Regions from separate parts of the Thorsellia kenyensis genome, predicted to be linked through region 4. Evidence: predicted binding sites of a transcription regulator. Region 4 holds the regulator's gene; each other region holds the start of a gene.
The links. Region 4 encodes CRP, which controls carbon source genes, mostly activating them, when cyclic AMP is high. Its sites were predicted from a motif close to ATGTGANNNNNNTCACAT; they were not measured.
Positions count from the first base shown of each region.

Region 1: the regulator CRP is predicted to act here: its motif matches at 1,890-1,907, upstream of adhE (bifunctional acetaldehyde-CoA/alcohol dehydrogenase).
Region 2: the regulator CRP is predicted to act here: its motif matches at 5,303-5,320, upstream of gapA (glyceraldehyde-3-phosphate dehydrogenase).
Region 3: the regulator CRP is predicted to act here: its motif matches at 3,911-3,928, upstream of ACFFIT_RS12895 (NupC/NupG family nucleoside CNT transporter).

Region 1 covers NZ_JBHLXE010000108.1:144,941-152,546, reverse strand. The annotation lists gene ACFFIT_RS11930 (M14 family metallopeptidase) at 1-681, shown strand, start outside; gene yihI (Der GTPase-activating protein YihI) at 752-1,327, opposite strand; gene adhE (bifunctional acetaldehyde-CoA/alcohol dehydrogenase) at 1,932-4,637, shown strand; gene pyrE (orotate phosphoribosyltransferase) at 5,006-5,653, shown strand; gene ACFFIT_RS11910 (YheV family putative zinc ribbon protein) at 5,650-5,883, shown strand; gene ACFFIT_RS11905 (UbiX family flavin prenyltransferase) at 5,880-6,458, opposite strand; gene rlmB (23S rRNA (guanosine(2251)-2'-O)-methyltransferase RlmB) at 6,515-7,255, opposite strand; gene rnr (ribonuclease R) at 7,369-7,606, opposite strand, start outside.
Region 2 covers NZ_JBHLXE010000027.1:101,192-108,797, reverse strand. The annotation lists gene ACFFIT_RS03035 (L,D-transpeptidase family protein) at 1-617, shown strand, start outside; gene ACFFIT_RS03030 (methyl-accepting chemotaxis protein) at 1,268-2,809, opposite strand; gene msrA (peptide-methionine (S)-S-oxide reductase MsrA) at 3,251-3,844, shown strand; gene paeA (polyamine export protein PaeA) at 3,886-5,217, shown strand; gene gapA (glyceraldehyde-3-phosphate dehydrogenase) at 5,387-6,382, shown strand; gene ACFFIT_RS03010 (DMT family transporter) at 6,440-7,351, shown strand.
Region 3 covers NZ_JBHLXE010000111.1:27,271-34,876, forward strand. The annotation lists gene ACFFIT_RS12870 (TraB/VirB10 family protein) at 1-156, opposite strand, end outside; gene ACFFIT_RS12875 (hypothetical protein) at 229-1,590, opposite strand; gene ACFFIT_RS12880 (TraE/TraK family type IV conjugative transfer system protein) at 1,599-2,162, opposite strand; gene traL (type IV conjugative transfer system protein TraL) at 2,159-2,446, opposite strand; gene ACFFIT_RS12890 (hypothetical protein) at 2,569-3,141, shown strand; gene ACFFIT_RS12895 (NupC/NupG family nucleoside CNT transporter) at 4,153-5,415, shown strand; gene ACFFIT_RS12900 (BCCT family transporter) at 5,716-7,606, opposite strand, start outside.
Region 4 covers NZ_JBHLXE010000046.1:40,461-48,066, forward strand. The annotation lists gene prfC (peptide chain release factor 3) at 1-943, opposite strand, end outside; gene coaD (pantetheine-phosphate adenylyltransferase) at 1,127-1,618, opposite strand; gene ACFFIT_RS04535 (glycosyltransferase family 2 protein) at 1,620-3,269, opposite strand; gene waaA (lipid IV(A) 3-deoxy-D-manno-octulosonic acid transferase) at 3,270-4,550, opposite strand; gene ACFFIT_RS04545 (SprT-like domain-containing protein) at 4,660-5,202, opposite strand; gene crp (cAMP-activated global transcriptional regulator CRP) at 5,211-5,843, opposite strand; gene tuf (elongation factor Tu) at 6,555-7,606, opposite strand, start outside.

The DNA of each region.
Region 1 (7,606 bases), on a different contig from region 4:
AATGAACAAGCCCATTTTAGCCTCGTGCCAATAGAAAACCCAGATGGCTATGATATGCATCAGCAATTTTTGTGTATCAGCCCTTGGCATATCCATCATGCGGTACGTTATACTGCTCTAGGGGATGATTTAGAGTACCGTAAAGACGCCCCTCTTTATGAAAAAGGAATAAGAAAAGCCGCTTTTGATATTGCATATGAGCAGTCAACACAAAAGACGCTCCTACATATCAATATGCATGGCTACCCGTCTCATGAATGGACTAGACCACTAAGTGGTTATATTCCAAGGGGATTTTCACTTTGGACTATCCCTAAAGGGATGTTTCTTATTGTCAGATATCATAGAGGGTATGAGCGTATAGCAAATGAATTATTAGATAAAGTCACCTTGCGACTTGCAACTAATAATGAGATTATGGCATTCAATAAAGCGCAAATCAGTATGTATGAAAACTATGCGGGAAAAATGCCATTCGAATTTAAAAACGGTTTTCCCTTTATCATCAGCGAAGATAATCGAAGTATTTTCCCCATTACTTTTATTACAGAATACCCAGATGAGACACTTCAAGGAGAGGCATACATGAATGCACATAAAGCACAATCCTTTGCCTGTGAAGCCATTTATTCAGAGTGGCAGACAATCGAGGCGGTGACTTTAAATTCGTTTATTAACTAAACGTGAGTATTCAGCTCTATTGACACCTTGCGTCAGCTGATTTTGCCGCAAGGTTTTGTTTAATGACAAATTAACTTTTTAGTAGACGCATCAAATCGTCACCTTTGTTTTCCTCATCAAAGTACTCTTCGTCATCTGTTGTTTCTTCTAAAATTTCAATACCCAAAATATCATATAACTCCGAAATTCTATCGAGTGTTTCTTCTACATATAAAGATTCAGCTTCAGATAACTCTTCCCCTTCTTCTTCTTTGAGCAATAATTGCTCTAAGCGAGTGGATGCCTCAAGTTTCACTAATTCTTTTTCTAACAACCCACGAGCTTTAGAATCTAACATCGATGATCCATTATTTTCTAAAGTTTCTTCGCTTACAGTAGCAAAGTTCAAATTATCACTTAGGGCATACTGACTTAAGTCAATTTTTACTTTACTACCAATTCTAGGATCACTATTTCTACCACTGTCTTTTTTGGTGCTACTTTTTAAGACTTCTTGATGCCTACTTCCTGCAGGTAAACCCTTCCTATTTTTTAATTTTTTTTGTTTACGAGCTTCTTCGTTAAGTTCAGCTCTGGTTTTTTTTCCATCTTTTTTGTATTTCTTTTTGCCATTCTGTTTCACATAATTTGAGGCATTTTTTTTCATAACTGGCCATTTCCCTAAAAAATCATTGATATGTTTATCTTACAACTCAATCACGAACTCATTCATACATTCAAGTGACTTCTACCCCTAATTGGATGCTCATCTGTGGATTAAATGTCGCTCGAAAACATCTGGATTCACTTAACTTCAATAAGCAAAAACAACCTAAGAGCCACCTTTCGTTTTAGAATTTATTCAGTACAAAATCTGTCAATGAATTGAGTAAATAATATTTTCATTATAGCCTGATTTAAATGAATAAACGTATTTATTTCACTTTAGACGGTAAATATCACATCAACTACATTAAATTCGCTTTTACCTTTAGTTATTACTTAGATAATCCTATCACCTATTTAAAAGATTAAAATAGTGAATATGATTTCTTCTTTAACAATTTATGCTTCTCAAAATAGCGATAAACATAATATAACTAACTAATTACACACCATGAAATATGATTTAAAATAATAAAAAATGAAAATCTACATCCTATTTTTGCCAAAAATGATGTAAGTCATGTAAAAATACATTCAACTCTCTTAGCCTAAAGACATAAAAAATGTGATCTTAATCTCGTTTTTCTAAAACTAAGGAGAGTGCTATGACTAATGAAAAAAATCATGCGTTAGATATGCTGCTAGAAAAAGTCAAAACAGCTCAGGCAATCTACGCTAATTATTCTCAAGAGCAAGTCGATAAAATATTCAGAGCCGCGGCTTTAGCCGCTGCAGATGCAAGAATACGATTGGCTAAATTAGCAGTTGAAGAATCTGGCATGGGCATAGTCGAAGACAAAGTGATAAAAAATCATTTCGCTTCAGAATATATATACAATGCTTATAAAGATGACAAAACATGCGGTATATTAGAAATTGACGATGTTTTTGGTACCATGACAATTGCTGAGCCAATTGGCATTATTTGTGGTATTGTCCCAACAACTAATCCAACTTCTACAGCTATATTTAAGGCACTAATTAGCTTAAAAACCAGAAATGGGATAGTATTCTCTCCTCACCCTAGAGCTAAAAAAGCGACTAACCTAGCCGCTAAAATAGTTTTAGATGCCGCAGTAAGAGCAGGGGCTCCTAAAGATATCATCGCTTGGTTAGAAGAACCAACTGCTAGCCTATCCAATCAATTAATGCAGCATTCATTAATTAATCTAATCCTCGCAACGGGAGGGCCTGGTATGGTAAAAGCAGCTTATAGCTCGGGTAAGCCAGCAATTGGCGTTGGAGCAGGTAACACCCCTGTTGTGGTTGATGAAACAGCTGATATAAAACGCATGGTTGCTTCAATTATGCTTTCTAAAACGTTTGATAATGGTGTGATTTGTGCCTCAGAACAAGCTTTAGTAGTTGTTGATAAAATTTATGACGAAGTTAAAGCTCGCCTTATAAGTCATGGAGGTTATTGGTTAGAAGGAAAAGAGCTAGAGGCAATAAAAAAAGTTATTTTAAAAGAAGGGAGTTTAAATGCCAAGATTGTCGGACAATCAGCCTATCAAATAGCAAAAATGGCTGATATTATCGTGCCTCCTACAACCAAAATTTTGATAGGGGAAGTCAATAATGTCTCTTTAGATGAACCATTTGCTCATGAAAAACTCTCTCCAACCCTTGCTTTTTATCGCGCTCAAAACTTTGAGCAAGCCTTAGATATTGCAGAACAACTTATTCATCTAGGAGGAATTGGGCACACCTCCTGCCTATACATAGATCAAGACAATCAACAAGAACGTATCACTACTTTTAGCTACCGAATGAAAACAGCAAGGATTCTTATTAATACACCTGCATCCCAAGGCGGCATTGGCGATCTTTATAATTTCAAACTATCACCATCTCTTACCTTAGGCTGTGGTTCATGGGGAGGTAATTCAATCTCCGAAAATGTTGGACCTAAGCATTTAATCAATAAAAAAATTGTCGCAAAAAGGGCTGAAAATATGCTGTGGCACAAACTTCCTAAGTCTATTTATTTTCGTCGAGGAGCACTGCCTATTGCCCTAGAGGAGATAGCAACAGATGGTATAAAAAGAGCTTTTATCGTAACAGACAAATATTTGTTTAATAATGGTTATACAACCTTAATTACTTCTATTTTAAAAGAACACGGTATAGATACGGATAATTTTTATGAAGTTGAGGCCGATCCAACATTAGCGACTATTCATAAAGGTGTTGGTCAAATGAATAGTTTTAAACCTGATGTTATCATTGCATTAGGGGGAGGATCACCTATGGATGCAGCTAAAATAATGTGGGTACTCTATGAAAACCCTGAAACTGCATTTGAGGATTTAGCGCTTAGATTTATGGATATACGTAAAAGAATTTATAAATTTCCAAAAATGGGAACAAAAGCAAAATTTATTGCGATTCCAACCACCTCAGGTACTGGCTCAGAAGTTACTCCTTTCGCTGTCGTAACTGATGAAAAAACAGGCCAGAAATATCCATTAGCCGATTATGCCATTACCCCTGATATGGCGATTGTAGATCCTAATTTAGTTATGAACATGCCTCCATCATTATGCGCTCACGGGGGTATAGATGCGGTTACACATGCAATGGAGGCCTATGTTTCGGTATTAGCCAATGAATATTCTGATGGGCAAGCCTTAAACGCTCTAAAATTACTCAAAGAATATTTACCACAAAGCTATAAGGAAGGAGCAAAAAATCCTCTCGCAAAGGAAAAAGTGCATAATGCTTCAACACTTGCAGGTATAGCATTTGCCAATGCTTTCTTAGGAGTGTGCCATTCATTAGCACACAAATTAGGTTCAGAATTTCATTTGCCCCATGGTCTGTCCAATGCGTTATTAATCAGTAATGTCATTCGGTATAATGCGAATGACAATCCAACTAAGCAAACTGCCTTTAGTCAATATGATAGACCACAAGCAAGAAAACGTTATGCACAAATTGCAGATCATCTTGATTTAACACTTCCTAAAGATAAAACAGCCCAAAAAATTGAACGACTATTAGAATGGCTAGAAGGCTTAAAAACAACACTAGATATTCCTAAGTCCATCAAAGATGCGGGCATTCAAGAGAGTGAGTTTCTCGCGAAAGTAGATAAACTGGCCGAGGATGCATTCGATGATCAATGCACTGCAGCAAATCCTAGGTATCCATTGATTAGTGAACTAAAGCAGCTACTACTAGACAGCTACTATGGGAGAGTATTTAGTGAAGATCTCCCAGTATCTGAGCCTCAAAGTATTTTAGCAACAAAGCCGCTAGAAGGTGCAAATATGATAGATATCAAAATGTCTAAACGTAAAAAGAGTTAACACAAAAAAATAATACTTATCCTCCGATAACATTTTAATATGACTAAAACTCTTTAAAGTACAGCCTATATTGTTAATCACATATAGGCTTTTAGTTTTCTTCTTCTCAATGACTGCTATGAAATGAGAAAGGTTGAGCATCATCAACATTATCCGATTTAATATATCTTGCACTACCTTCTACAAAAATATAACCAATTTAAAATAACATTGAGCTTCAGTGGCTGTATTTGGAGTAAAAACTAAATACCACAACTTTATATAATGACTTCATCAATCCGCAACAAATTAATAGAAACCACATCGTCATAACCGATGATTTAAGTTAAAATATAACTTCATCATATTGTTTAATTTAAAGGCGCCCTATGAAAGACTATCAAATTGAGTTTATTGAATTTGCATTAAATCGAAATGTCCTTAAGTTTGGTTCATTTACCTTAAAATCTGGAAGAATTAGCCCCTATTTTTTTAATGCAGGGCTATTTAAGACTGGGGCAGATCTCGCCTTACTCGGTCGTTTTTATGCCGCAGCCTTAGAAGATGCAAAAATCGACTATGATGTCATTTTTGGTCCTGCCTACAAAGGTATTCCTATCGCAAGTACAACAAGTATTGCACTTTTTCATCATTTCAATAAAGACATTCCTTATTGCTTCAACAGAAAAGAAGTCAAAGATCATGGTGAAGGCGGCTTAATGGTAGGAAGCCCTTTGAAAGGTAAAGTCATGTTAGTTGATGATGTCATCACCGCAGGCACAGCCATTAGGGAGTCAATGACGATTATAGAACAAGCGAATGCCAGTTTATCAGGCGTTCTCATCTCATTAGATAGACAAGAACGAGGTAAAGAAAGTTTATCAGCTATTCAAGAAGTCGAAAGAGATTTTGGTTGTAAAGTCATTTCCATTATTTCACTTGACAACATATTAGCTTATCTATTGACTCAACCCGGTAAAGAAAATGAACTAGAACAAATGAAACTATATCAAGAACAGTATGGTATAAAACTATGAGAACTGTAAACTCCAAAAAACGATTCATTGCTGGAGCTGCTTGTCCTGAATGTAAAGAGTTAGACTCATTGAGATTATGGCAACATCAAGAGTTTAATGACGCAAATCAACTCATTTATGAAACGGAGATTATTGAATGTGTGATGTGTCATCATACGCAAACTCAAATAAAAAAAGAGAGTGCATCACCTAATATGCCCAACATGATTGGGCAATTTAAATTAGACTAATTATTTGTTCTCCCTTGCCAACGCTCAAATAAATCTTTGGGTAAAATAATATCTAATTGATCTAATATTCTATTGATTGTTTGCAAAATAATATCATCTATACGAAGGGGCCGATGATAAAATGCAGGCATTGGCGGCATAATAATGGCGCCTAACTTTGCCGCATCAGACATTAAAGCCAGATGTCCACTATGTAGTGGCGTCTCTCTAACACATAAAACCAGAGGCCTGCGCTCTTTTAAAACAACGTCTGCAGCTCGTGTTAATAAATTATCACTATAACTGTGGACAATACCTGACAAAGTTTTAATCGAACAAGGTAAAATTATCATACCATCTGTTTTAAACGAGCCTGATGAAATAGATGCACCAATATCTCTTAGATCATAAAGTTCATCAGCAAGGGCTTGCACCTCTTTAATGCTATAATCTGTTTCTAAAGCAATAGTTTGTCGCGCAGCTTGGCTTAAAATTAAATGGGTCTGAATATTTTCACATGATTTTAATACTTCAAGCATTCTAATGCCATAAATCGCACCACTTGCCCCTGAAATACCAATAATAATTTTTTTCATCTTTACTTATCGCATCCATTTTATTGCTTTTATCGTCATATTGCTTTAGCTTTGAATTATTTCATAGCAAGTCTCTGTCTGACCACTTCAAATAAACATATACCAGTAGCGACCGACACGTTTAAAGAAGATACTGTCCCAGCCATAGGAATAGTTAATAATTCATCACAATGATCTCTTGTTAATCTGCGCATTCCATCACCTTCAGCTCCCATTATAATCGCTAAAGGTCCGGTTAATCTCGCATCATAAATCGTTTTATCCACTTCGCCTGCTGTTCCAACTATCCAAACGTGCTTATCTTGAAGCAGTCTAAGTGTTCTTGCCAAATTGGTTACTCTGACTAAAGGAACCGTTTCAGCAGCGCCACAAGCAACTTTCTTAGCAATAGCATTTAAAGGAGCCGATCTATCTTTGGGAACAATTACTGCACTTACCCCTGCTGCATCAGCACTTCTCAAACAAGCACCCAGATTATGTGGATCTGTAATATTATCTAACACTAAAAATAACGGGATATCGGTTTGGGCCATTAAATCACTCAGATCGTGCTCGTTGTACTGCTTACCCTCTTTTACTCTTGCGATAATACCTTGATGCGAAGCACCATCGGATTTCTTATCTAACGTCGCTTTATTGGCCTCTTGAATAACCACCCCAAACTGATGTAATTTTTTTATCAATGGATCTAATCTTTTTTCTTCTCTTGTTTTTGATATAAAGACTTCAATTATACGATGAGGTTCTTTATTTAATACTGACTCAATGGCATGCACGCCATAAATTACTTCACTCATGATACTTTCCGCTAAACAATAGATGATTAAAATTCATCTTTAGACCATTAAAATAGTAACGGCGTTAAATACTCATTTAACGCCGTTTATAAATATTCTAACAAATATTTTGCTTATTTCTTAGAAGTTTTTCCTTTTGCTTTGCTATCACTACTCGATTTTTTCTTACTTTTAGTCGGCTTAGCAGATACTGTAGATTTACTAGACGATCTACTGGTGGGTTTATTCGATGATTTTTTATCGGTAGTATTTACTTTTTTTCCTTTACTAGAGTTTGCTTTAAAAGCCTCATTAGGCTCAAAATTTGGATCATTCGCAAGCTTTTTGCTATTTTTAGCTTTGCCTGCAGAA
Region 2 (7,606 bases), on a different contig from region 4:
ATCTGACAGAGATGAGACTTTTTTACTTCCCGAAAGGTCAAAATAAAGTTATCGTTTATCCTATAGGGATTGGTCTACAAGGTATTGACACCCCTTTAATGACTACGTCTATTAGCCAAAAAATTCCCAACCCAACTTGGACTCCTACCCCTTCAATCAGAAAAAGATATGCTGCTCAAGGTGTAACGTTACCTGCAGTGTGGCCTGCAGGCCCAGATAATCCTATGGGTGAGTTTGCATTACGCTTAGCTTATGGTTCTGGTACTTATCTCATCCATGGTACAAATGCTGATTTTGGTATTGGCTTACGCGTAAGCTCAGGTTGTATTCGTTTACGCCCTGATGACATAAAAGCACTTTTTGGCAAAGTCGCCAAAGGGGAAAGAGTTCAAATCATCAGTGAAGCAATTAAAGTTTCAGTTGAACCTGATGGTAGACGTTATGTTGAAGTTCATGAACCTCTTTCTAAAAGAGAAGGTGAAGACACCAAAACATTACCAATTCCTTTAAATCAATCAGTAAAAGCATTCTCTACCCATCCTAATACTGATACAGCACTATTTGAAGAACAGTATAAAAGACGTTCAGGATTACCAACTCAAGTCGGTCGCTTATAATCCTACTGAGTAATTACTGAGTATTAAAATAGAATATAAAAAAACCGAATTTCAGTTTTACTAATTTTCGGTTTTTTTTAATTCTAATACTGTCTGATTAAATACTTTTCAGATTTAGGTTTCCCCCTGTTTTATTTGCACTTCCCATTTACTTACATTAGGTTAAAACTTAAACTTAATCACAATAAAAAGACTACTATTTACTTCCTTTTAAACTTCAAAATGAAATTATCATTTAGCGAGTTAAGTCAAATGGGTCCATTTTTCTTGAGCAATGTCTACTTTACGCTCATTTTGTAGTAATAAAATTACAAAATAATATCAATTTATGTCTTGTCATTTTGGTAATTTCTTTTGAGCGAAAGCTTTAGCTCTTAACATATATGATTTATGATAACTCAATATTTTGATACAAAAAAAGAACTCAAAGGTTAACTATTTTTAATCTTGAACGACTTCAATTAGATTCTGAAATTATTAGCCTCATTTAAATTTTGCTCAATTAACCTGACAAATGAAATGATTTACCCAATTAGAATACCAAAAAATAGAGCTTCACTTAAACAAAGGGGGGTTAAATAAAGAGAGCTAACTTATCTTAAACCCTTTTGATTTTATATATTTAATTAACTATTTAAATGATTAAATGATTAAATGATTCTGAATAATGAAACCGACTTTATTAAATGAAAAGATTGTGACTCAAGCACTTGTGCAGAGCTTGAAAGATCGTTTACTAAATTTCCATTTTCTTGAATGGTAGTGTCAAGTTCACGAATAGATCTTGATACCACCTCAATACCAATGCTTTGTTCTGTTGATGCAGTTGATATCTCAGCAATTAATGCATTAACTTTTGCCACTGAGTGTACAATCTCTCTCATGGTATCACCTGCAACATTGACTAAATTGCTACCAAGCAAAACTCTTTGATTAGACTCTTCTATGAGTTGTTTTATCTCCGTTGCTGCTTCTGCACTCCTCAATGCCAAATTTCTAACTTCATCTGCAACAACAGCAAAACCTCGACCAAGTTCCCCTGCTCTTGCCGCTTCAACAGCGGCATTTAATGCCAATATGTTTGTTTGAAATGCAATTGAATCTATCATATTTAGAATATCAGCTATTTTCGAAGCACTCTCTTTTATGGAGTCCATAGTATTTGTTACTGTCTGTGTAATTTCCTCTCCTTTCCTCGCTGCCTTAGCTGAAAAATCGGCTATTTCTGATGCTTTAGAAGCATTAAGGGCATTTAGTTTTACCGTTTCAGTCAACTCATCCATACTTGAGGCTGTTTGCTGAATGGAACTGGCTTGCTGATCTGTTCTGACTGCTAAATCACTATTTTTTAAGACAACGTGACTAACTCCTTCAACTAAAATGTCAGAAGAATTACGGACCACTTGCACCGTTTCAATTAAGTAACTTTGCATTTTTTCAAAATAGGAAAAAAGCTGCGCAATTTCATTTTTACCACAATACTCTATTTTTTTACTCAAATCTCCATTGGAGATATAAGTAAAATGAGAGATCAAATCATTTAAAGGCTTTTTAAGGACTACATAATTCCATCTAATAGCCCCTAAGAGCATCAAGATTAAAAGTACTGTCTCGATAATAAATTGATTAAAAGAGTGCTCATGCATTTTTGCTGAAAGTGCATCATATTCTTTTAATAAATTAGAGACATTAAAAATCACTTCATCTGTTATTCGCAAAAAATTTTCTTGAGTAAGGTGCACATCTGCAGCCCGATACCCCATAAAACCCTCAGTTTTCAATTTTGCTTGCTGATAACGTAAGTCGGTAAAAAGTTGAGTATACGCCACTTCTAAATTTTTAATGAGTTCTGCATTTGTAGTTAATGGATTGTCTAGTGATAAAAAATAGTCCATCTCCTTTTGAACCCCATTAAGGTTAGCAATAGCTTTACCCAAATCTGACTCAAATTGCACGGGATTATTCTCTATTAATGAAGCAGCTGCTCTATAGGTGTCTAAACGTGACTGTATCAAATTCAATTTAATAGCAGCAAGAGAATCTATTTGGTGGTTTAAGGTAACAGTTTTTGAGAAATTATTATCATTGAGCGCAGAACGGTAAACTGAAATACATGAAGAGATAATATGCATCGTGACAAATGAAATAATTAGAATCGTAAGACTTGTAGTAATTTTAATTTTATTGAACATGGTTTCAATCCTTTGAAATGCAAAAATTAAGTCTAGAGTGAGCGATTTGTGGTACTATTCCATTTTTCAATGGACCTCAGACTTCTTTTGTGACGTTGAAGTGTATAAATGATACACGATTAGACATTTTTTATGATATATTATTACATTGAAAGCATTCGTCATTTTTGTCAAATTTATAAATCAATGCATAAATTGACAATAAAGCCATTATTTATGGTTTTCGATAAGAAATCATTTATTGAATGTAACATTTATTATGTATCATTCATTATAGTTAATAAAATCAACATACCGTTTTTGCATTACTTAACGCCCACTGAATAGGCTTATGCATATGTCTGTGCCTGCAACTTAATGTGATTTTGGTACATAAATGCTAAAAACTACTAAGTTTGATTTGCCGATAACGTTGTTCAAGAAAAAACAGAGGTGCTTCCAATGATTCAAAGAGATAATTATATTTTTAATGTTCCTAGACTAAACCTAATTACACAAAAAGATATGCATATCCTCCCTGAAGGTGCCATGATGGCCACTTTTGGTATGGGGTGTTTTTGGGGGGTTGAGCGCTTATTTAGTAAAATCCCTGGGGTCATTAATACATCTGTTGGCTATTGCGGTGGCATATTACCTTTCCCCACATACGAAGAAGTTTGTCAAGGTAAAACCCTTCATGCCGAAGTTGTTAGGGTATTTTATTCGCCCTCTGAGGTCACTTTTAAGACCCTTCTATCTGCTTTCTGGGAAAATCATAATCCAACCCAGGGAATGCGCCAGGGTAATGATATTGGAACACAGTATCGCTCAGTAATTTTTTGTCATGATAATGCACAATTCACTGAAGCTATTGCTTCAAAAGAGATTTACCAAGAAAAACTTAATGAATCAAGAATAGAAACGCCTATTACAACTGAAATTAATTCAGCATTAGATCATGTTTACTATTTTGCAGAAGATTATCATCAACAATATCTATTCAAAAATCCAGATGGTTATTGTGGTCTTGGTGGAACAGGCGTTTGCTTTATTTAAGCCTAAATGGATTTTTTTTAAACAAAGGAAACATTATTTATATGGTTAACGAAGTTTTAAACAGTTTATTTATTATATTCATACTCATTTTGATAAGCGCATTTTTTTCAGTTTCTGAAATTTCACTAGCAGCTTCAAGAAAAACTAAACTCAAAATGATTTCAGACAGTGGCGATACTCGTGCCGATTTAGTAATTAAATTTCAAGAGAAACCAGGTAAATTTTTTACAGTTGTACAAATTGGGTTAAATGCTGTGGCTATTCTCGGGGGGATAGTTGGAGAAGACTCTTTTGCTAGAAAACTAGATCTATTTTTCCAACGTTTTTTCTCTGAGTCTGTCGCTGGTAATCTTGGTTCTATTTCATCATTTATTCTTGTGACAAGTGCATTTGTGCTTTTTGCAGATTTAACCCCTAAACGAATGGGAATGATAGCTCCAGAATTAATATCAATAAGAATCATTAAGCCTATGAGATTCTGTATAACGATATTTTCTCCTATAGTTTGGTTTTTTGATGCACTAGCCAATTTATTCTTCAAAATTTTTAAAATCCCAACAACACGAAATGATGATGTAACTTCCGAAGATATTTATGCACTTGTTGAAGCGGGTGTAATGGCTGGTGTTCTTAACAAAGAAGAACATAAGTTTATTGAAAATGTGTTCGATCTTGATCAGAGAACAGTACCCTCTGCAATGACGCCTAGAGAGGACGTAGTCTATTTTGAAAAATCAGAGACGGATGAAATGATTAGAGCTAAAATCGCCGCTCATCCACACTCTAAATTTATTATTTGTGAAAATGACATTGATCATATTATTGGCTATGTTGACTCTAAAGATTTACTCAATAGAGTGCTCAGTAATCAAAGTATTTCTCTCGATAGTGGTGTTACAATTACAAGTGTTCTCATGTTCCCCGATACTATTACACTTTCAGAAGCCCTTGAGAGTTTCAAAACATCTAAAGAAGATTTTGCTGTTGTATTAAATGAATATGCCATTGTTATGGGTGTTATAACACTTAACGATGTATTGACCACTTTAATGGGCGGACTCGTTTCTCAAGGTGATGAAGAACAAATAGTTAAACGAGATGATCATTCTTGGTTAATTGATGGAGTCACTCCGATTGAAGATGTTCAATGGGCGTTAAATATTAATGATTTCCCTGATACCGATAATTACGAGACTATTGGTGGATTTATGATGTATAAATTGCGTAAAATCCCTAAAAGGACCGATGTAGTTTCTTTCGAAGGCTATAATTTTGAGGTTGTTGATATCGATAATCATAAAATAGATCAACTGCTCGTCACACGCATCAATAAAGAAGAAATTTATAAAGATGTAACTATGGAAGAAGTTTAAATTGCTACATAAATGCACTCATCTGATTATTAATTAGACATAGAGTCTTTAAATTGTGACAATTCTCAATCAAAAATATGATTTTACTTGACGAACGTCACACTTTTGGTAATTTATAGTAAGTATTTTGATTTTTTTAATTTCCACAAACAAAAAAGAGGTATTTTTTATGACAATTAAAATTGGTATTAATGGCTTCGGTCGTATTGGTCGTATCGTTTTTCGCGCTGCTCAAGCCCGCAAAGATGTAGAAATTGTTGCTATCAACGATCTTTTAGATGCTGACTACATGGCTTATATGCTTAAGTACGACTCAACTCATGGTCGTTTTGATGGGACTGTTGAAGTTGTTGATGGCCATTTAGTGGTCAATGGTAAAAAAATTCGTTGTACTTCAGAAAGAGATCCTGCCAATTTAAAATGGAATGAAGTAGGTGTTGATGTTGTTGCTGAAGCAACTGGCCTTTTCCTAACAGATGATACTGCTCGTAAACACATCGAAGCTGGTGCAAAAAAAGTGGTTATGACAGGTCCATCTAAAGATGATACACCAATGTTTGTTATGGGCGTTAATCAAAACAGCTATAAAGGTCAAGATATTGTTTCAAATGCGTCATGTACCACAAACTGTTTAGCCCCTTTAGCCAAAGTTATTAATGATAACTTTGGTATTGTTGAAGGATTAATGACTACAGTACATGCTACGACAGCAACTCAAAAAACAGTTGATGGTCCATCAGCTAAAGATTGGCGCGGTGGTCGTGGTGCAGCACAAAACATCATACCTTCATCAACAGGGGCAGCTAAAGCGGTTGGTAAAGTTATTCCTGAATTAAACGGTAAATTAACGGGCATGTCATTCCGTGTACCTACACCTAATGTTTCTGTTGTCGACTTAACTGTTCGTTTAGAAAAACCCGCTAGCTATAAAGCTATCTGTGAAGCAATTAAAAAAGCAGCTGATGGAGAAATGAAAGGGGTACTTGGCTACACTGAAGATGAAGTTGTTTCAACTGATTTTAATGGTGAAATTTTAACATCTGTATTCGATGCTAAAGCAGGTATATCATTAAATGATAACTTCGTTAAATTAGTCTCTTGGTACGATAATGAAGTGGGTTATTCAAATAAAGTTTTGGATTTAATCTCTCATATTTCTAAATAATTACTATTAAGTTCATTATAAGGCGGCCTAGGCCGCCTTTTTTACATATAAGATAAAATGAAAAAAACTTCTCCTCTCTCACAGTATCAAGGTGCCTTTTTTATTATTTTGGCAGGAAGTGCATTTGCAGGTGTGAATGCTTTTACCCCTTACGTGGCCTCTACTTTTTCTCTTAATGCTAGTTGGATCGCTTTATATCAGTATTTTTTCGCTCTCATTGTTATGCTTCCATGGCTATTAAAAAGTGGTATCGGCAAACATGTAAAAACAGACTTTTTTTGGCGCCATTTTTGGCGGGTTATTTTAGCCGTAATTGGTGTACATTTTTGGATAAAGGCGCTTACCGTTCCTATTCCTATCGGCCAAGGCTTATCACTTTTAATGATTTCACCATTATTTGTTTGTTTAGGTGCTGTTTTTTATTTAGGAGAAACCATTTCTACTAAAAGAAGCTTAGCATTAATTACCGGATTTATTGGTGCTTTGATTATCTTAAACCCCTGGTCTGATTCGTTTAGCTACGTGATGTTTTTCCCCTTAATAGCAGCTTTTTTTTGGGCTTGCCATACGGTTATGCTTAAAAATATAACAGGTAAAGATTCTGCATTAACGATTGTGTTTTATTTATACATTCTCACTCTTCCTTTTAATTTTATACTGGCAATTACCGATAATTTAACCCAATTTTCCACATTTATGTGGATTAAGCCTAATAACACTGGATTGTGGTATTTATTTTTACTAGGGGCATTAACTGCACTAGGACAATGGTCTCTAGCAAAAGCATACAGTGCAGCAGACGCTACCTATATCCAACCCTTTGATTATTTCAAGTTACCTATCAATGTGCTCCTAGGATATATTTTTTTCGGTTGGGGCATAGATGGCCTATTTCTCATTGGGGCCTCGTTAATTATTTTAGCAACTCTTTATTTGACCTTCGGGGACAAACCCAAATTACTAAAATAATTTTTAATAACTATTCTAATTGATAGGGGTACTTTAAATGCAGGCTAAAATATAGCCTAATGTCCAGTGAGTGGGTGTTAATTAATGCAAAAATCTGCATTTTGAATTACATTACATACATAAACATAAATTCATGCGCGTTTCAGGGCACTTAACTTATCCCTCCATACCCAAGCACCATTTTTTACAGATGAGAATTGATTACACTACTCTGTAGTGTAATCAATCTTTAAAAATCATAATCAATAATCACTC
Region 3 (7,606 bases), on a different contig from region 4:
TAAAAGATGAGTAATAGATTCCTCCCTTTTTTTCTTTTTCTCAATTTCTTGTGTCGGTGTTAATAAATAGATTATTCCTGCCACAAAAATGATAGTTAAAGTGATCACTATTAATCTTTTATAGTCTGAGGGAATTTTTTCCCATATTGCTTTCATATAAGGCTCTCAAATTTGAAAATGACGAATTGCTTGTATTTAACCCTAGCGGTGACTTCACCTTAAAAACTGCTATTTTTCGGCTATCAATATTGCTAATGTTTGTTCTTTTTTTTCGAGATAGGTTTTAGGATAAAAGGCCAGAGCCATTAATTTACTATACTGACACCCATCGTAATTTAAATGTACAGAAGAGTTTCCTCGTATACTTATTGGACCTATAAACACTAGCTTATTTTCATTTTCTAGAACTAATCCTTTGGAAAAATCAATGTGTACGTCTTTTTGTTCACATTTAGGCAGAATTTTAGAACTAACGTTGTTGTTCACCTTAAATCCATTAGGTATTTTTTTATTAAAAATAGATCGCATGATTTCCTTTATTTCATTAGTTCTCGAAGACATATGCTCTCTGTGGTTTTGTTTAAAAGAATCTTCAAAATCATAGAGTGTAGACATAAGCTCTTGTGTAATTTTATCTCGATTAAAATTCGAGATAAGGGTTACTTCCCTTGGTGGAATTCTCTTAGAGATCAATGTGAGTGACATGGCATATAAAGGATCATCTTTTTCAGAAATAAACAATGAAATAGGGCCTGCTTGTTCAGTTAAGACGTATATCACAGGACCATCTACCTCAATTGGCACAGTACTACTGGTTTTAACCTGAGGATTTTTAAACGGGGTTATGAATCGATTAAGATGATTCACAGCAATTGGAATGAGATGATTAACCCCCTCTTCTATTTGAATAATTTCTTTTTGCTTTAATGATTCATTAGATTTAAGGTTAGAAGAAAGCGATGTCGATATGTTTTCGCTTTCCTTTAGATTTGTCAGATCATTTTTTGAATTCATTTGTGAATCTATAAGATATTCAATATTATGGGTTTTCTCTTTTAAATCTTCGCTAGCTAAAATACTTTTTTTCTCGTCAAGCCTTTGTCCTAATTTAATTTCTGTCTCTTGTGCTGAATGAAAGTTTTTTTCACTATATTTATCTGGCGCCTTTTTAATGCTATTTAAATTCAATTCTGCCGCTACAATATTTTTGTCTAAAGACACATGGAGTGTCGGAGTTTGAATAATAAGTAAAATATTTTCTATCATGTGCTGAGAAAAAGTGAATAGCTCTTTGTTATTTATATCAACTAATTGATGAGAGAAATTAATCGGTTCCTTTTTATAATCTACTGTGCTATCACTATCAGCCCATATAAATGCAGAATAGGCAAAAAAAAGAAACATGATAATAATAGTTCTAATGTGAAAGGATATAAGTCGTTGTGCTCTTTTAAATAAAAGAGCTAACAGTTGAGGTTTACTCTGTAAACGCTTATATTTCCAAATTAATTGATTCATTTTTTTCTTAACATAAAAAAAATCGAGAAAATTTGTGTTATCAAAATTTAATTGTCGTTTGTTGTTTTTCATAAATATCCTTATTTACGAGGTTGACCTTGATATGTGCTCATCCACATAACGATAGGCATAAAATTTTGGATCTTAATTTCAAATTCATATGTTCTTAGCTCCCGACTTGATTCCCCTGCTATACCTGAAACAATCGAATAACCAGTAACGTAAATTTTTCCATTTTCTACATCATGCTCTACTTGCCTAGGCCCAAAACTTAACGTCACACGATCATTCTTTATCTGTTGCGATTGCATATGAAGAACATCCATGACATGCTGGTAAATGCCAGGAGATAACATGGGGGATAATGCTGATTCAATAAGAGACACATTACCAGGGGTAACGTTTCCGACGAGTCCTGAGAAGTACAAAGCTAAAGAGGTTAAATACTCCGAAGACGCCGAATATTTTTCAATATTCGCTTGTTCATTAAGTGTCGGGGGAATAAAAGTCACTATGCTTTTTTGATGAAAGTTTTGAATTGTTAGAAAAAGGATAATGATGAGTTCTAAAATCAATACTATTTTAAATATTTTATTCTCTTCAATTACTCCTAAATACTTCTTAGTAAAGAGATCATATCTCATGGATAGTAACTCCTCACAAATGGATTTGGAATTGATTTAGCATTTAAAGGCAAAACTCCTTTCCAATACATATAATGCAACAAATACCCATCGGGTTTACCGTTTCGAAATCGCCTATACAATTTTGTAAACACTAGTCCAAGTGCTGTTAGCACAAATGCTTGCTCGATAAATATGCCTAATACTAAACCTAATAAAATAGGTGCCATTTCATCCGCACTCCACAGTAAAAAATGAGGTGGCTCATCTATATAACTTGGTATTTCAATTAGCTGCAGTGTCATTTGAAAATCCCTCCTTAAAATGACAAAATATGACATAAATTTGCTGTCACTTGGGATGAGAAAACTATACAATTAGTTATTATTTTGACATCAACCCACTTAGAGTCCTCTATGGAGTAACAATGGATTTAATCAAGCATGTTTCTATTGGCGTTTTGTGTTTAGTTCAAACCACTGCTTTTGCGTTTAATGACTCTCTTACATCCTCTAAAACAACTCAATCATCCATGAATTTTGGGTTATCACCTTCTCAAAATGATAAAAATCTTTTGTTGACGAAATCCGACAAAATATCTAAAAACTCAAAGTTTTCAACCGTGATTTATAATAAAAACTGGGATTTACAAGGATCTATTAATTATTTAAAAGCGAATGCACAACCGAAAAGTACAGGTGAATGTGCAAAAGCCGTTAGACTGGCTCTAGCGCAAGGTGGTATTCATATTGAAGCAGTCCCTAGTGCAAAATATTTAGGAGAAAGCCTAATGAATAAAGGATTTAAAGAAATACCTAAAGACAGTCAATTGATTGCGGGCGATATCGCAGTAATACAGCCTCCGAAGGGAGATATCCATGGTCATTCTGCTATGTTCGATGGGAAAATATGGATATCAGATTTTAAACAACAAACTTTTTATCCAGGTAATGATTACCTTATATCAAAACCACAATATAAAATTTATCGATTAAATTAATAAAACGAATGGATTGCGGTAACAAGATAAAAACATATTTGACTTAAAAATCATAGGGAATAATTTAATCAATACCCGTCTACTCGCAGTGTTAACAAGTCTACTTCCTCTAAAGTTAGAGCTTTTAAATACTAAAAGGATGTAGTTCTCTTCTATTCACTTACCTTAAGTGGAATAACAATAAATATCTTAATCATGACTTAGTCAACTTATTGAAAAAAATAAGTAATAAACCATAAGAAGGTAAGTCATCCCTATCAATGGGGGAAAGGGCGCACACCTGTTTGTTATCAAATAACTAAAATGATACTTAACTAAATTCCTGAAGTACGGCAAACAAATAGTGTAGATAAGTAATTTAAAATTGCCATTCATAAGTAACATCTATATTAATCAGCTACTCTAAGTTCGTTCTATTTTCTTGCTTATCCAATAGGAGAAGCAACCTTTTCACAATAAAAGTTAACAAAAGCACTCAGAGTAATCTCTTGACGCAGTACTTATTTCGTTACTTTCACTTTCTACCAATTTTTTACTTCTTTTTAATTCTATTTACCCCCTAACCAGATTTTGATTTGAATGATTATTTTTGCAACTTTCAATTATTCTGAATATTTACCCACATATATGTGAATATTCTCACATAAACCCCAGTTAATTATTGAAAATTCATATTATTCCATAACATATTAAAATACAGACAGCAAATTTGTTAAGTTAATCACAATTAACAACAAATAAAAGCAACCAAACAAACAAATTTGTTAGAATGAGATCAAATTCTAAAATTAATTCAATTTTGAGAATTTAGATCAATACTCTATAATCCCTAAGATATATTCAATTAAAATTGTAATTTGCTATGATGGTTTAAACGGTCTTGTATCAATTACAAACAGTTTAAGTATTTAACAAATCATTTTTTGAATTATTAAAGCCTGCTTTAAAAGAGCATTGAAAATTGTAATACTCATTATTGGCATTTATTGCTACTTAACAAGGAATCTAATTATGACATCTATTCTGATGAGCTTGGTTGGTATGGCAGTACTAATTAGCATTGCTCTATTATTTTGTGATAACCGAAAAGCAATTAAATATCAAACCGTAATAGGTGCTTTCGCAATTCAATTTTTATTCGGGGGATTTATATTATATGTCCCTTGGGGAAGGGATTTACTTGCTGGTTTTTCGGCCGGCGTACAAAATGTTATTGATTATGGTAAAAGTGGATCGGAATTTTTATTCTCAGGTCTGATTTCAAATGTGAATAGCTTTGGTTTTATCTTTGCCTTCCAAGTCCTACCCACATTAATCTTTTTCTCTGCTTTAATCGCCGTTTTATATCACATTGGCATTATGCAGTGGGTAATAAAAATTTTAGGTGGTGGTCTTCAAAAAGCATTAGGGACATCTAAAGCGGAATCTATGTCTGCTTCAGCCAATATTTTTGTTGGTCAAACAGAAGCCCCTTTAGTTGTAAAACCCTACCTATCACGTATGACTGATTCTGAATTATTTGCAATTATGTGCGGTGGTCTGGCTTCGGTTGCTGGTGGTGTTCTCGCTGGATACGCTTCGATGGGTGTTCCCTTAGAGTATCTTGTTGCTGCTTCTTTTATGGCTGCACCAGGTGGTTTGTTATTCGCTAAACTTATTAAACCTGAAACTGAAAAAATTCAAGAACTGAGTAATGATGACATTTCTGGCGGTGAAGAAAAACCTGCTAACGTAATTGATGCTGCTGCTGGCGGCGCAGCAATGGGCCTAAAATTGGCTGCAAATGTTGGCGCTATGTTACTTGCTTTTGTTGGCTTAATTGCCCTAGTAAATGGCCTTTTAGGTGGCATTGGTGGCTGGTTTAACTATGATGGTTTGAGTTTAGAACTTATCCTAGGATGGCTTTTTTCTCCTCTTGCATTTTTGATAGGTGTTCCTTGGGATGAAGCGCAACTTGCAGGTAGCTTTATAGGTCAAAAGCTAGTTCTCAATGAATTTGTAGCTTATCTTTCATTTGTAGAATATGTGGGTGAAAATGCATCAGTTGTTCCAACTACTGGTATTGTGATGACAGAAAAGACAACAGCAATTATTTCATTTGCTCTCTGCGGATTTGCAAATTTCTCATCTATTGCTATTTTACTTGGTGGCTTGGGCAGTTTGATCCCATCAAAACGTTCTACTATCGCTAAGATGGGTGTTAAAGCAATTATTGCAGGTACTTTATCAAATCTGATGGCTGCGACAATTGCAGGGTTATTCCTCTCATTTTAATTAGCTTATAAAGCCTTCAGTTAATATTAATATCCAAAGAGTTCCTTATTTTATAGCTTAATAAGAAAACGCTTTGGATATCTCTGCTTTTAGAAATGAATTTTAACTAAGAGCTAAATTCCAAACACTCCTTAGCTTTTCATTGAGCAATTAATATTTACGCTTTCCTAACTTAGTTCAGAGCAATTGATTAAAACTCGTTTGCTCAAAATAGACATTTCTAATGTAAGTATGGGTGATTATCTGATAATAATCACCCATACTTTAAGATCTTGTCGAACAAAAATGGATAGACTGACTTTATCTCAATACATGCAGAAAATGAAGATGTCTTTCATATTGTTCTACAATATCATTAATGACGTCCTGACTAGTCCACCCCATGATGTCATAATTTTGTCCACCCTCTTTTAAAAAGACTTCCGCTCGGAAATATTTAGCATTCTCACTGTCATCCTCTGTCGATGCAAAATCTGGCTTGAGATAGGCTATTGGTTTCACTTCATAAACAAAATCAATTTCACTGCCATGAGAGACCGTTAATTTAAGGCTATTTTCCTCACCTGATTCTATTGTCGTTGCCACCCCTTGACGAGTGAATTCTTCACATACCGTATCAAAACTTAACTTAAGCACTTCATTCAGAAATCTTTCTATATGAGTACGTCTTGGGTAAATCATTAAATTACGCATTCTTTTTTGCCAGTTCATATTGGTAGATGAAATATTCCCTGATGTATTTAATGATTGCTGAGCTATCATTTTCTTCGTATGATCAATCCTCAGAGCTTTTACCAGTCCCCACATAGATATCAATAAAATAAACGTAAAGGGAAATGCACTAGCCACAGTAGCTGCTTGTAATGCAGCTAAGCCACCCGCTAGCAATAATGCTATTGCTATAATACCCACGGTAATAGACCAAAATGCTCTCTGATAGGCTGGTGTATCTGTTTTTCCTCCTGATGCTAGCATATCGATAACTAAAGCGCCTGAATCAGCAGATGTCACAAAAAATACAATAATCAATACCAGAGATAAAAATGAAAGAAATGTGGACATAGGGTAATATTGTAAAAATTCAAACAATACAATCGGCGTATTTGTTTTAGCTATTTCAGCTAAGTTTGATAATGCATCAGATTGAACAATATTAATTGCTGAATTTCCAAATACTGTCATCCATAAAAACGTAAAGCCTGCTGGAACAAATAAAACACCAAAAACAAACTCACGAATACTTCTGCCCTTAGAAATTCTAGCGATAAATAATCCTACAAATGGGGACCATGATAACCACCAGCCCCAGTAGAAAAGTGTCCATCCACCTATCCAGTCAGTCGGCTGATAAGCATACAGGTTGAAACTTTTATAAACAATGTCTGAAAAATAAGCGCCTGCATTTTGTAAAAAGGCTTTCAACAAATAAATGGTAGGACCAAGCAGCAGTATCAATATCATCAATATAATGGCAAAGAATAAATTCGTTTGTGATAAAATTTTGATCCCTTTATCTAGACCTGTTGTAACAGATAGAGTAGCTAGGCTTGTAGCAAAAATGATAAGTATAATCTGCACAGTTCTATCTACAGGAATATCAAATAAATAATTTAATCCGCTGTTGATCTGTAATACACCAAATCCAAGCGAGGTTGCCACCCCAAATACTGTGCCTAATAGCGCAAATGTATCAATTGCATTACCTATAGGTCCATAAATTTTATCTTTTATTAAGGGATAAAGTGCAGAACGTAAACTTAGTGGCAGCCCATGTCTAAAACTAAAAAAAGCGAGTATTATCGCAACCATAGCATAAATAGCCCAACCATGGAGTCCCCAGTGGAAATAGGTTAATTTAAGCGCTTCTTGGGCATCTGTAATTTGTCCTCCCTCTCCTAGAGGTGGTGAGACAAAATGCATTAGTGGCTCCGCAACACCAAAGAACATTAGGCCAATCCCCATCCCTGTTGAAAAGAGCATTGCAAACCACGTGAAATTCCCATAATCAGGGCTTTCATGATCAAGCCCTAACTTGATATCACCTAAACGACTAATTCCAAGTACTATGGTCGTAAAAAATATCACAGCAACAGTAAATACATAAAACCAACCAACATCACTAATTAACCAAGATTGAAGATCTTCAAATGTATTTTTCATTTTTTCTGGTTGCCAAAAACTCATTCCAACC
Region 4 (7,606 bases):
CCCGATCTCTATGTTTAGGATCCATATTAGCCTGAATTTTAAACACAAAACCACTCAACTTTTCTTCTAATGCCTCGACAGTTCTTTCATCAGTAGCTCGAGATGATGGGGACGGAGCCCATTTAACTAAACCATCTAACATCAAATCAACCCCAAAATTACCAAGAGCTGTGCCAAAGTATACTGGTGTTAACTCTCCAGCTAAAAAAGCCTCTAAATCAAATTCATGAGAAGCACCTTTGACAAGTTCTAATTCATCTCTCAGTTGATTAGCTAAATCTTCCCCTATCACTTCATCAAGCAAAGGATTATCTAAGCCTTTAATGACTCTTTTTTCTTGAATAGTGTGACCTTTACCCGTTTGATAAAGATAAGTTTCATCCAAATGCAAATGGTAGACTCCTTTAAAAGATTTCCCACAACTTATTGGCCAAGTAATAGGTGAGCAAGCAATTTTCAATTCTTGCTCAACTTCATCCATCACTTCCATAGGGTCACGAATATCTCTGTCTAATTTATTCATGAAAGTAACAATAGGTGTATCTCTAAGACGTGTGACTTCCATCAACTTACGAGTTCTATCCTCAACCCCTTTAGCTGTATCAATAACCATCAAACAACTATCTACGGCAGTTAATGTTCTGTAAGTATCCTCGGAGAAGTCTTCATGCCCTGGAGTATCTAAAAGATTGACTAAATATTTATCATAAGGAAACTGCATCACAGAGGTTGTTATAGAAATACCCCGCTGCTTTTCCATTTCCATCCAGTCTGATTTTGCATGTGCATCACTGCCCCTTCCTTTAACAGAACCTGCTTTTTGTATTGCTTGTCCTAGCAAGAGTAATTTTTCAGTAATTGTTGTTTTACCGGCATCTGGATGAGAAATGATAGCAAAAGTTCTACGTTTGTTAATTTCACTAATAAATTCTTGGTTAGTCATATAGATATCTTTGTTTGATTTCAAGGATAAGTAAAACTGTATAGTTAAAACTCAATCCTGGTAAGTTATTATAAATAACATAGCACAGCAACAATTAATTGATTAAATCAATAGGTGCAGCACATCAACGTTATCGCAAGTTTGTATGATTCGATAAAGCAATAAATAGTATACTCAATACAACTAGAATAGTTGTTGTTGAAACTTTAGTTGTATCTCATGAAATATTTCTTTAGTGACAAAAGGTTGTATATCGCCTCCATGTCTCGCGACTTCTTTTACTAGCGAAGAGGAAATAAAAGAAAGATTTTCACTTGGCATTAGAAATACACTTTCTAATTCTGGATACAAATGTCGGTTCATTCGAGCAAGTTGCCATTCATATTCAAAGTCTGATACGGCTCTGAGTCCCCTTATCAGAATTCTGGCTTGATTCTCTTTAGCGAAAGAAGCAAGAAGGATATCAAATCCTACCACAGAAACATTTCTGAGATGTTCACAAGCTTTTTTTGCTAGACTTACCCGTTCCTCTAAAGTAAACAGTGTTTTTTTATGAGGGCTATAAGCTACCGCTAGAATTACTTCATCAAATAACTCAGAAGAACGGGTTAATAAATCTAGATGACCTAATGTCAAAGGATCGAATGTTCCAGGATAAATAGCTTTTTTTTCCAATTTAGTCATCATTTTTTCCGCTACTCGATTTAACTGATTGAATCGTTTGAGATAACTCAAGATTGACATCATCTAAGCCTTTATCAGCCTTTATTTTATTACCTTTTAATAGTTCAGCTAATTTTGCTTGGTTCTCAGCTAAATGAGATCTGTCATTTTCTTTATGCCAAAGATGAAATACATGGCTAGCAAAACGCCCACTTTTATGAAATACTCCTGCATGTTGCAATCTGATGACAAAATCAGAATCTTCCATACCCCAACCTTCGAAAGCTTTATCAAATCCATTTACCTTATTTAAATCCTCGCGCCAGACACCTATCGTAAAACCTCTTAATGCCTGCCATTTTTTTGGATCTTTTTTTCGCCATTTAGCATCTAGATTTAAAGTCAATAAAGGAAGTAGCCTGTTTACTTGGTTTTTCATTCTACATAAAAAAAGTTGAGAGAAAGAAAAAAGCGCTAAAATAGAGTTTTGAGCTTCAAGTTTTTCAGTTAATGTTTTTGACAATAATATTCGAGATCCTGATACCACATAGCCTTTTTCAGCTAATTTTTTATGATTTTCAATGAAATTCTTTGGTAAAACGCAATCCCCATCAATAAATAATAGATAATCAGAATTTGATTGTTTTACCGCTAAATTTCTAATGGCAGACAGCCTAACGCCCTTGTCTTCATGCCAAACATGCTTCATCCTATTACCGAAAAAAGTATTAAATTTTTCGATAAGCAAACGGGTTGATTCACTGGATCCATCATCGGCTATAATAATTTCTTCAGGAAATAGACTTTGGTGAATTAACGACATAAAAAGTAAATTTAACGCTTTAGGATTATTTTTAGCATAAACAATCAAGGCAAGTGATTGTTTATCTTTTAAATTTTTTTGGTGAAACCAAGCTTTTAAATATCTATAATAGGTAACTTCTGCATTAGAAATAGCAAGAACAAGCCCATGTTTACCATCTAAAAAGCCTCTTTGAATTACATAAGTTCTAACAAAAGCCCAAAAACCATGAGTAAACGCTGAAGAAAAAGTGATTTTTTTTTGTCTTTTATTCAGTTTGATTGCACCAGCAGTTGAATAATCATTTGTTTTTTTTAAAACATCCTCAATTTTTCTATAACTAATATGATATAAAAAATGCTTTAATTTGCCTACATCACCAATGCATATGACTTTTTCATGAACAGGATCATCAGAAAAACGAGCTAAAGACTTTTTAAATAGTCTTAACACGTAATCAGGTCTCCATCCACTATAATTAATTTCTTTTTCACAAAATTTAGATAAACGAGAGATATTATAGCCAACTAAAGGATTATCTATTTGAATAATATCCCGTATTTCATCTGCTAGTGCAGGAGTAACCCGCTCATCTGCATCAATCGATAGAACCCATTCATGGCTTGCATGAGATAAAGCAACATTCTTTTGAGGGCCAAAACCAAGCCATGGTTGATAAATAACTTTCGCTCCATTTGCTTCGGCAATCTTTACACTATCGTCTTGACTACCTGAATCTACGATAATGATTTCATCGGCAAAGCTGACAGAATTAAGACAATCCTCAATATTATGCGCCTCATTATGCATAATAAGTATCACACTCAGTTTTACTGTTTTTTCCGTTTGATTAGTTGACAATTAATGTCTCCTCTGAGGCAAATAAGGTTCAATAGATTCAAGTAGTTTCTCTAATGCACCATGATTTTTTTCAATCACTTCAACAGCGTTGCGCCCAAAATAGCGTCTATAATCTGCATCATTGAGCAAGTTAGTAATTTTTTTTACTAACTCTTGTTTATCATGAATAATTAACAATGCTTGATCAGATGACAGTTTTTTACAAATCGCTGTGAAATTAAAAACATGTGGACCCATAATGACAGGAAGTGCATGAGCTGCAGCCTCTAATGGATTATGACCACCTACCTCAACTAAACTTCCTCCGACAAATGCGATGTCGGCTACTCCATAAAGCAATAATAACTCACCCATGGTATCAGCAACAATCACTTGCGTGGATTCTTCAGGGATCATTCCTGACTGTCGAGTGATATAGCTTAATGAGTAATTATCAGCTAATTGCTTTACTTTACTAAATCTTTCTGGATGCCTTGGAACAACAATTAATAATAAATTTGGAAATTGTAATAAAAGAGATTTATGTGCCTCGAATATGATCTCATCTTCACCTTGATGAGTACTTGCAGCAATCCAGATAGGTCTATTAGGCGCCCATTGTCGTCTCAGGGTCACCGCTCTTGCCGCTAGATCGGGGGTAATAGAAATATCAAACTTTATACTACCCGTAATTGTGATCTGAGAACGCCTTAAACCTAAATCAATAAATCTTTCTGCATCGGATTGGTGCTGTGCACACAAAAGCGTGGTTTGCCTCAGCAATGGCTTCATCAGTGGTCTTATTCTTGAATAACCTCTATAGGAACGTTCAGACAAGCGAGCATTGGCTATAATTAAAGGAATTTTACGTTTATGCAATTGATAAATAAGATTTGGCCATAACTCAGTCTCCATGATAATAACAATTCTGGGGCGAGTTGAGTTTAAAAAACGTCTAATGCTCCCCCATAAATCATACGGCAGATAAACATGGGAGACCTCTTTACCAAATGCTGATAGAACCCTTTCAGAACCAGTAGGGGTCATCGTTGTGATAGTTATGGGTAAATTGGGATATCTATTTTTTAATGCCCTAACCAAAGGAACAGCGGCAAGGGTTTCGCCAACAGACACAGAGTGTAATACAATTCCACCAGGCCTGACTTTTTTACGACAAAAACCATAACGTTCAAAAATACGCTTTCTATATCCTGAATTTTTAAAGCTGCGATAAAGTAATCTAAGCCAAATTAGGGGTTGGATACAATAAAAAATGACCTGGTATATTAGAAAAAAAAGCATAGGGCTAGACACATATTTAGGTTAATGAATGCAGTGCATATTAGACAATATGATACCACAAATACAGAAATAACTGCATATTAGCATATGAATATTTGTGCAAAGCAACTTATTTTTTTACTTGTTCCGTTCGTCCTAAAAAATTAAGTTTACCTGTGCAGTACTTACAACAATAAGAACTTTTAAAACCGAGAACTTTATTGTGCCTTATTGCTGATAAATAGTGAGTCCTACAAGCACACTTATACACAAAAAGGGTGACTTCTCTTAAGGGAATTTCAAAATTATGAGTGACTTTAGGGGGTAATCCAAAGCATTCTTGCATAAAGTCCGCCCACTCTTTGCCATGAGGTTTGATAACACCTCTTTTTTTTACACTATAGTAACGATAGACAAATAAATGAGACAGTTCGTGAGGAATAACTTCTTCAATAAAGGGAATTTGATGTGTAATCAGCATCGATTGATTAATTCTAATTTTCCATTCTAAAGGATATGCTAGGCCTGCAGTTTTTCCTTTCAAATTATAAAAAATAGCAGGGGCATGATAATCTACGCCAAGGTACTGATTAGCTAACAATAATGAACGGTTAAGAAACTGATTAGATCTATCAATCAGTTCTTCTAACACTTCCTTATGTCCGTCCCCCATGTGCTGAATTAACGCGTGCCAAATACAACGATTGTTTTACCGTGCGCCGAAATTAATCCTTGCTCTTCTAGCATTTTTAGAATTCTTCCAACAGTTTCTCTAGAACATCCGACAATTTGACCTATTTCTTGTCGAGTTATTTTTATTTGCATACCATCAGGATGAGTCATAGCATCAGGTTGTTTAGCTAAATTTAAAAGTGTTTGTGCAATACGACCAGTTACATCTAAAAAGGCTAAATTACCCACTTTTTTCGAAGTGCTCTGCAATCTATTCGCCATCTGAGCTGATAATCTCATCAAAATTTCAGGATTGACTTGAATAAGTTGCTTAAACTTTTTATAAGAAATTTCAGCTACTTCACACGAACTTTTCGCTTTGACCCAAGCGGATCGAACTTGTCCTTCTTCAAATAGCCCAAGTTCACCAATAAAATCACCTTGGTTTAAATAGGATAGGATCATTTCTTTTCCATCTTCATCTTTAATCAAAACAGCTACAGATCCTTTCACTATATAATATAGTGTTTCTGATTTTTCTCCTTGATGGATCAAAGAGCTTTTAGCTGCATATTTATGGATGTGACAATGAGATAAAAACCATTCTAAAGTAGGATCTGGTTGTGGTTTAACGATAGCCATGCTTTATCCTTATATCTAAAGGCTGATTAATGACACACATTGAAATCTAGAGATTTATACTAAACCAATGCAACTTTACGTCAAGCCAATATGCCTAAACGTAGGTACTTGAAACCAAAATAATCATATGAATGATAATAGCTTAAACAAATAAAAATTCAACTAGCCAAGAGTAAATAGTTTTGCATCCCCCTAATAAGGCAATAGGATTTAAATTTCAACTCAACAATCCCAACAGTACTCTTTAAAATTTTGCTAGATTATTTGTATTTTTGTTAGGGAAAAAGCTAAAAAACCATAGTCCAAATCAAGAGGAATACAGTATAAACTAGGGAAATGTCAGGGCCGCTATTTAAATTTAACTTTGTTACTTCTAAAAGACAAATTCTAGTAAAACGGTTGAAGAATCTATATGCAACTACGGAGGTTAATTCGAATTAGTTTTATAGGCCTCTCATAATTCATGTCTACACTATATCATGAAAAGTACTTAATATATCAGTTATTGAAGAATTTGATAGGGTCTTACAATGTTGAACTAAATATCCAAATATCGGTTTATTCAAAAATTTTTTTTAATAAACAACTCTTGTCATCTTGATTTTTATAAAGATCTAATCAAGCAGACAACATAAAAAGCTATCAAAAATTTCATCAATTTCGCTTAGCAAAAAAAAGGGGCCTTAGGCCCCTTTCGTATTTAATTATTAATTAAGCAATAACTTTCGCTACAACACCCGCACCTACTGTACGGCCACCTTCACGGATAGCAAAACGTAAGCCGTCATCCATCGCAATAGGAGCGATTAGAGTAACTACCATTTTGATGTTATCGCCAGGCATTACCATTTCAACACCTTCAGGTAATTCTACTGCACCTGTTACGTCTGTAGTACGGAAGTAGAATTGAGGACGGTAACCTTTGAAGAATGGCGTATGACGGCCACCTTCATCTTTACTTAACACGTAAACTTCTGATTCGAATTTAGTGTGAGGTAAGATTGAACCTGGTTTAGCAAGTACTTGACCACGTTGAACGTCATCACGTTTTGTACCACGTAATAAAACACCCACGTTTTCACCAGCACGACCTTCGTCTAGTAATTTACGGAACATTTCAACACCAGTACAAGTTGTTTTAACTGTGTCAATGATTCCGATGATTTCAACTTCTTCACCTACTTTAACAATTCCACGCTCTACACGGCCTGTTACTACTGTACCACGACCAGAGATTGAGAATACATCCTCAATTGGTAATAAGAATGGACGGTCAATAGCACGCTCAGGTTCTGGGATGTATGAGTCTAACGCTTGTGCTAACTCAATGATTTTTTCTTCCCACTCAGGCACGCCTTCTAATGCTTTAAGTGCTGAACCACGAATAACTGGTGTATCATCACCAGGGAATTCGTATTGTGAAAGTAATTCACGTACTTCCATTTCAACTAATTCTAATAATTCTTCATCATCAACCATATCACATTTGTTTAAGAAAACAAGAATGTAAGGTACACCTACTTGACGACCTAAAAGGATATGTTCACGAGTTTGTGGCATAGGACCATCTGTTGCAGCAACAACAAGGATAGCACCATCCATTTGCGCAGCACCCGTGATCATGTTTTTAACATAGTCAGCATGTCCTGGGCAGTCAACGTGTGCATAGTGACGCGTTGGTGTGTCATATTCTACGTGAGAAGTATTAATAGTAATACCACGCGCTTTTTCTTCTGGTGCATTGTCAATCATGCTATAGTCAC